2 regions of the Pseudomonas sp. BN414 genome follow, and region 1 is predicted to be linked to the other one. Evidence: riboswitches for the same ligand, from Rfam matches in the RefSeq annotation. Region 1 holds a riboswitch; the other holds the start of a gene.
What was found. A riboswitch is a leader RNA that binds a small molecule or an ion and turns the genes downstream of it on or off. The one in region 1 is predicted to bind cobalamin.
Positions count from the first base shown of each region.

Region 2: linked by a shared signal. The riboswitch ahead of btuB (TonB-dependent vitamin B12 receptor) and the one ahead of E8E95_RS17750 (CbtB-domain containing protein) in region 1 are both predicted to bind cobalamin.

Region 1 covers NZ_SSOL01000070.1:94,518-97,918, reverse strand. The annotation lists gene cobW (cobalamin biosynthesis protein CobW) at 1-955, opposite strand, end outside; cobalamin riboswitch at 1,047-1,246, opposite strand; cobalamin riboswitch at 1,305-1,522, shown strand; gene E8E95_RS17750 (CbtB-domain containing protein) at 1,625-1,810, shown strand; gene E8E95_RS17745 (CbtA family protein) at 1,822-2,526, shown strand; gene E8E95_RS17740 (cobalamin biosynthesis protein) at 2,603-3,004, shown strand; gene cobM (precorrin-4 C(11)-methyltransferase) at 3,010-3,401, shown strand, end outside.
Region 2 covers NZ_SSOL01000025.1:5,741-9,141, reverse strand. The annotation lists gene btuB (TonB-dependent vitamin B12 receptor) at 1-1,470, opposite strand, end outside; cobalamin riboswitch at 1,538-1,752, opposite strand; gene E8E95_RS02475 (DEAD/DEAH box helicase family protein) at 2,033-3,401, opposite strand, start outside.

The DNA of each region.
Region 1 (3,401 bases):
GGTCGAAGTGCTTGTCGAAGCGCTTGCCGACGCCCTGGACCAGCAGGCGCATGGGTTTGCCGGGGATGGCGGCGAAACCTTTGATTCGCAGGACGGCATGGCGCTCCACAAGCTGGCCGAGGGCGGCGATCAGCGCGGCTTCTTCGACTTCCGGAAGGTCGACATGGAAGGAGTCGAACTCGTCGTGGTCGTGGTCGTGGTCTTCATGACCTTCGTGGTCGTGGTGAGTGGGGCGGCTGTCGATGTGCAATTCGGCCTCGGCGTTCAGCCCCAACAGGACATCGAGCGGGATTTTGCCGGAGCTGGCTTCGACGATCTTCACTGCCGGCGGCAGTTCCTCGGCCACTTCGGCGCGTACTGCGGCGAGGGCTTCCGGGCTGAGCAGGTCGGCCTTGTTCAGCACCACCAGGTCGGCGCTGGCGAGCTGGTCTTCGAACAGCTCATGCAGGGGGGATTCGTGGTCGAGGTTCGGGTCCTGCTTGCGCTGCTCGTCTACCTGCTCGGGGTGCGCGGCGAAGGTGCCGGCGGCCACGGCTGGACTGTCGACCACGGTGATCACGGCGTCGACGGTGCAGGCATTGCGGATTTCCGGCCACTGGAAGGCCTGGACCAGCGGCTTGGGCAGCGCCAGGCCGGAGGTTTCGATGAGGATCTGGTCGAGGTCACCACGACGGGCCACCAGCTCACGCATCACCGGGAAGAATTCTTCCTGCACGGTGCAGCAGAGGCAGCCGTTGGCCAACTCGAAGACGCGGCCCACGGCCTCTTCCTCGGTGCATCCGATTGAGCACTGCTTGAGGATTTCGCCGTCGATGCCCAGCTCGCCGAACTCGTTGACGATCACCGCGATACGGCGACCTTCCGCGTTGTCCAGCATGTGGCGCAGGAGGGTGGTCTTACCGGCGCCGAGAAAGCCGGTAACGATGGTGACGGGGAGCTTGGCCAGGGTTTTCATGCGCGCCTCTGCGTGGTCGGTCGGCGGGCATGACGAACGCAGCGGGACTCGCCCCGCGCAACGAATTCGCCACCGGATCACCCCGCCCGGTTGTCTGAAATTTCGTCGAGGCAGGTCTCCTGGCTCACAGCCTGGCGCGGCGCGCCGTCTTTCCGCCTTCCCGCCCCGGGTGGGGCAGTGGCTGTGGATAAGACATCAGCTGTTCACAGTTGCGGGGGCAGCCGTGGCCTTGACCACGTTCCCTCTTAGCTCCGGCGCATCGACCGGAGAACCTCGAAAGGGCGAAGGCTACGCAGCAGGCGGGAGGCGGTCAATCGTGACAGTTGACGCTTGATCGGACTCGTGATGTCCTAGCACGGTTTTTTCAGGTGCCTCGCGTCGCCGTACGCGAGGTGAAACGGGAAGTCGGTGCGTCCTTTTTAGGACTAGTCCGACGCTGCCCCCGCAACGGTAAGCGATCGTAGGGTTAAGTACGCCACTGTGCCGACACGGCATGGGAAGGCATGCCCATCCTGCCCCTGGCAGGCGTCGCGAGCCCGGAGACCGGCCTGATCACGTTTTGGCAACCCGCGGTGGGCGGGCGCAAGCCGGAAATCTGGGTGCGCCTGCGCCCGCTTCCCTCGCGCGCGTTCCTCTGCCGGTATCGTTATCAATGCAGAGGGAACCTCCATGTCCAGCCGCACCCTGTCCCATTCCGCCGCTTCCTCCTCGACCCTGGCCCAGCGCCTCGTATTGGCTATTGGCACTATCCTGGTCGGCCTGTCCCTGGTGTATTTCGCCGGTTTCTCGCATGTCGAAGCCGTGCACAACGCCGCGCACGACACCCGCCACAGTGCCGCTTTCCCCTGCCATTGAGTGATTTCCGGATGATCAAGCGCATCGCCCAGACCGCCGGTTTCGCCGGCCTGATCGCCGCCCTGGTGCTGACCCTGCTGCAGAGCCTTTGGGTAACCCCGCTGATTCTCCAGGCGGAAACCTACGAAAGCGCCGAACCTGCCGCACAGGTGGAGCACGACCATGAGCATGGCGGCGTGGCTGTCGCGCACACCCATGAACACAGTGACGAGGCCTGGGCCCCGGAAGATGGCTGGCAGCGGACCCTGTCCACCGGTGGCAGCAACCTGGTGGTGGCCGTTGGCTTCGCTCTGATCCTCGCCGGGCTGTTCAGCTTGCGCGGCCCGAGCCGTTCCTGGCAGGGCCTGCTCTGGGGCCTGGGCGGTTTCGCCACCTTTGCCCTCGCACCGTCACTCGGCCTGCCACCGGAACTGCCCGGTACCGCAGCCGCCGACCTGGCGCACCGCCAGACCTGGTGGATCGGCACCGCTGCCTCCACTGCCGCGGGTCTCGCCCTGATCGCCTTTGGCCATCACTGGGCGCTGCGTGTGGTCGGCATCGTCGTTCTGGTGATTCCGCATGTAATTGGCGCGCCACAACCCGAAGTGCACTCCAGCCTGGCGCCGGAAGCGCTGGGGCACGAGTTCATCGTGGCTTCGCTGATCACCAATGCCGCGTTCTGGATGGTGCTCGGCTGGGCCGCAGCCTGGCTGTACCAGCGTCACTCCCAAGCATGACTGCCTGTAGGAGCGAGCTTGCTCGCGAAGGAACTCCCGGTTCGCGAGCAAGCTCGCTCCTACGATGATGCGTCCCATGAAACTGGTTGCCGGACTGGGTTGCCGACGTGGCTGCGCGGCGGATGAGTTGCGGGCCCTGTTGCTGCAATGCCTTGCCGAGGCCGACGTCTCGCTTGATGAGCTGGTTGCCCTGGCCAGCAACGAGGCGAAGACCGTGGAGCCGGGGCTGATCGCCCTGGCCGAGCAACTGAAATTGCCGCTGCACGGCGTTCCGTTGGATATTCTCGCCGCCTTTGAGTCTCGCCTGAGCCAGCCATCCGAGCAGGTTCGCGAGGCCGTCGGCAGCGCAGGAGTGGCCGAGGCCGCCGCGCTGGCCCAGGCAGAGGCCCTCTTCGGTACTCGCGCCACCCTGTTGATCGACAAACGTCGCAGCGCCAGCGCCACTTGCGCGCTGGCCTGTGTTCATCTGGAGGCCTAACGGTCATGACCGTCTACTTCATCGGCGCCGGCCCCGGCGATCCGGAACTCATCACGGTCAAGGGCCAGCGGCTGATCCGCACCTGTCCGGTGATTCTCTACGCGGGATCGCTGGTACCCGAAGCGGTGCTGGCGGGGCACAGCGCCGAGCTGGTGGTGAACACCGCCGAACTGCACCTGGATGAGATAGTCGCCCTGCTGACGCAAGCCCATGACAACGGCCAGGATGTGGCGCGTGTGCATTCCGGCGATCCTTCGTTGTACGGGGCCATTGGCGAGCAGATTCGTCACCTGCGTGAACGGAACATTCCCTACGAAGTGGTGCCGGGAGTGACCGCCACTGCCGCCTGCGCCGCACTGCTGGGGTGTGAGCTGACCCTGCCGGAGGTTTCCCAGAC
Region 2 (3,401 bases), on a different contig from region 1:
GTCGATGCGTGCCTTGCCGATGTTGTTGGGGCCGCCGTAAAGGCCAAGGCTGGAGTCGTAGGCGATCAGGTCGTCCACATGGGTGCGATAGGCATTGATGGACCAGCGACCCCAATCATGCTGACCGGCAAGGCCGGCCTCGAAGCTTTCCGAGGTTTCCGCGTCCAGGTCGGGATTGCCGTAGCCGGGGTAGTAAAGCTCGTTGAAGCTGGGCGCCTTGAAGGCGGTGCCGTAGCTCAGGCTGAAGCGCACCGCGTCGGTCAGCGCGTAGCCCCAGGCGGCATTGCCGGTGTCGTGGGTACCGAATTGTTCGTTGTCGTCACGACGCAGGCTGAGCTGCCAGTCCTGGCGACCGTACTCGCCCAGGTACTGGGCGAACCAGCCCTTGTTCAGGCGCGAGTCCTTGTCGAAGGCGGTGGAACTGCTGATCCGGTCGCGCTGCCAGTCGTAGCCCAGGGTCAGCACGTGCCCCTCGGCCAGGGTCAGGTCGTTGAGCCAGGAAGCACTGTCGCGCTTGGAATTGAAACGCGCGTCGAAGACGCCGTCGGTTTCGCTGGTGGTCTTGTCTTCGCTACGCCCCGCCTGCAGGGTCACGTCCCAGATTTCCGCAGGGCTGAAACGCGCGCGGCCGCCCAGCAACTCCTGGCGGTTGTCGGCATTGGCGTTGTGCCCGCCGAGGGGGTGGAAATAGCCGAACTGGTCGATATCGTCGTAGTCGTTGTGGGCCTTTGCGCGCATCAACGTGCCATCGAGTTCCAGGCCGTTCTCGAAGCGATAGCCCGCGCGCAAGCTGCCGGAAAGATTGCGGTAGCCGTCCGCATCGGGCTCGTAGTAGTCGCTGCCCTGCCGGCGTGAATTGATGCCGTCGGTGTCCTGGCTGCTGACGCCGAGGTTGTACCAGCCCTTGTCGTCACCACCTGAAACGCCGGCGCTGCCTTCATAGCTGTCATGGGTGCCGTAACCAGCGGAGAACCAGGGCTTGGCACCACCCTTTCCGCCCTTGCGGGTGAATATCTGAATGACGCCGCCGATGGCTTCCGAGCCATAGAGGCTGGAGCGCGGGCCGCGAACCACTTCGATGCGTTCGATCAGCTCAACCGGCAGGTCCTGGAAGGCCGTGATGCCGGCGCTCACCGAACCCACCTTGATGCCATCGATCAACACCAGGACGTGGTCGGACTCGCTGCCGCGCAGGAAAACGGTGGTGTTCTTGCCCGGTCCACCGTTGTTGCTGAGGGTCACCCCCGGCACTTTCTGCAGAAGCTCAGGCACCGAGCGCGCCTGGCTGCGTTCGATCTCTTCGCGGTCAATGACCGTGCTGGCGGCCAGGCTGGCCCGCACCGGCCGCTCGCTACGGGTCGCGGTGACCACCTGCTCGTCCAGCGTCAGGGGCGCTGCGACCAGCAAGGGAGAAATAGAGGAACTGCCGAGCAGCGCAAGCGCCGCCGGCCTGATGAAAGGCTTGCGAATCAAGATAGGGATCTCCGTCGTGCCACCCGCGCGACATCTATAAAGGGAACTGCATGCGGATGACTCCGATGCCCTGTTTGCGACAGGCCGGTCTCCGGGCTTGCGAGTGGAGCCGAAGCTCCCGTGCCGCGCCTTCCCATGCCTGGGGCACAGTGGCCGATTGCGGCGTTCTACTCGCCTACCGTTGCGGGGGCAGCGCCGGATTCTTCGAAGGAATGTACCGGCTTCCCTGTTTCACCCCTTTAGCACAAGCCAAGGGGCACCTGAGGCAGCGGCGAAGGTTAGAGGGTGCGCGGGGTAGCGTCAAATCGGATGGCGGCGTTCCCAGCGAATCGAACTCCTAGGGTGGAAGTCGCTTTTCACTTCCACCAGCGGTGTTGCCGGCGAGCGCTGGTGGTGGATCGGTAAAGCGTGATCCACGCTACGTTGTCCCCTTCATTCGCGCTTGACATCACCCGCAAGGGCGGGACGCGCAGCGTGTAGGGTGGAAGTCACTGTTCACGTCCACTTGCTCCGCTACCCCATGACATCGATGGTGGAGCGGCAATGCGTGATTCACCCGCTATGCCACCATCGCCGACGACCTGACCCGCCCCAACGCGGCCACCAACTCATCCACCTGTTCCGAACTGAACAGGCCATCCGGCCCGGCGGGAGTCAGGTCGGTAAAGGGGGACTCGTACAACCGGCTGGCCTCCATCACGCCAAACTCCGTCAGGTGCTGGATCACCAGATTGGCAAACTCCAGTTGGTTGCCGCTCAGGGTCCTGCCGCCGATGAAGCCAGACAAGGCTTCGACCGCAGCTTCCCGGTCCAGCCCCACCAGCGAGCGCACGAACAGCCCCAGACCATGGGCCTGCTCCTTGGCGCGGTGGATTTCGCCGGCACCGCCACCGCTCTCCACCAGCATCTGCTCCAGGGCCTCCAGGTCCATCGCCGTCAGCGGCTGATTACGCCGCAGCTTGCGCAAGGACAAATGATCCTCATGGGCACGCAGAAACGCGCGGGCCTTCTCACGGAAGCGCTCGAAGCTGGCCGGGGTGGTCATCGACGGCATGACCGTCTCGCTGATATCCCCCAGCTCATCCTCGAAGTTGCTGTACACCACCGTCCCCTTGCGCTTCTCCAGCAGCTTGATCAGAGCGCGCAGCTTGCGCCGGGCCTGCTCCAGCATTGAGACAGTGACGTCCTGCCACCACTCCTCGCCGGCTACCGCTTCGATCAATAACACCTGCTCGGCGATGGCCGGAATGCTGGTCTGCTCCAGCAACGCTCCGGCAATCTCTCGGACCTTTTCACTCAGACGGGCAAAGCCCGGCTCGGCATTCAGCACGCAGAACTGAAGGCGCAACAACAACAGGTCGAAGCGCTTGGCCTCCTCATCCTCGTCCGGCAGTGTGCTGGGAAGTCCGGAAATGTGCTCACTCAAGTCGCGCAGACTGGCGTCATCCAGGGCTTGCCAGGCATCCATCCGGGCGAAGCGCTCCACCCAACGGCGCTTCGGGCGCACCAGGAAGTTATCCAGCGACATGCCCGCTACCCGCTCCTGCAACATCGCGGCAGTGTCCTCACGCAGTTGCTCATTGCTGAACACCGCCGAGTAACCGCCATGGGGTTCGCGCACATCGCCCCCGGCACGCTGACGATCCAGAGCAGAGAGCAGCTCCAGGCGCGTCTTGAACAAACGCTGGCCCAGCGGTTCGGTCAACGAGCCCTCCGTGGGCTCGGGGTTCTGGCTGAAGAACTCCAGGTTCTGGCAGAAATCGAAGATGTAGAAATCCTGCTTGTGGTTCTCCGGTTCCGCTCCCGGCCCGTAGAGGTTCTTGCACAGCCGGGTGCCGCGCCCGACCATCTGCCAGAACTTGGCTTTGGAGCGCACCAGCTTGAAAAACACCAGGTTGACCACTTCCGGCACGTCGATGCCGGTATCG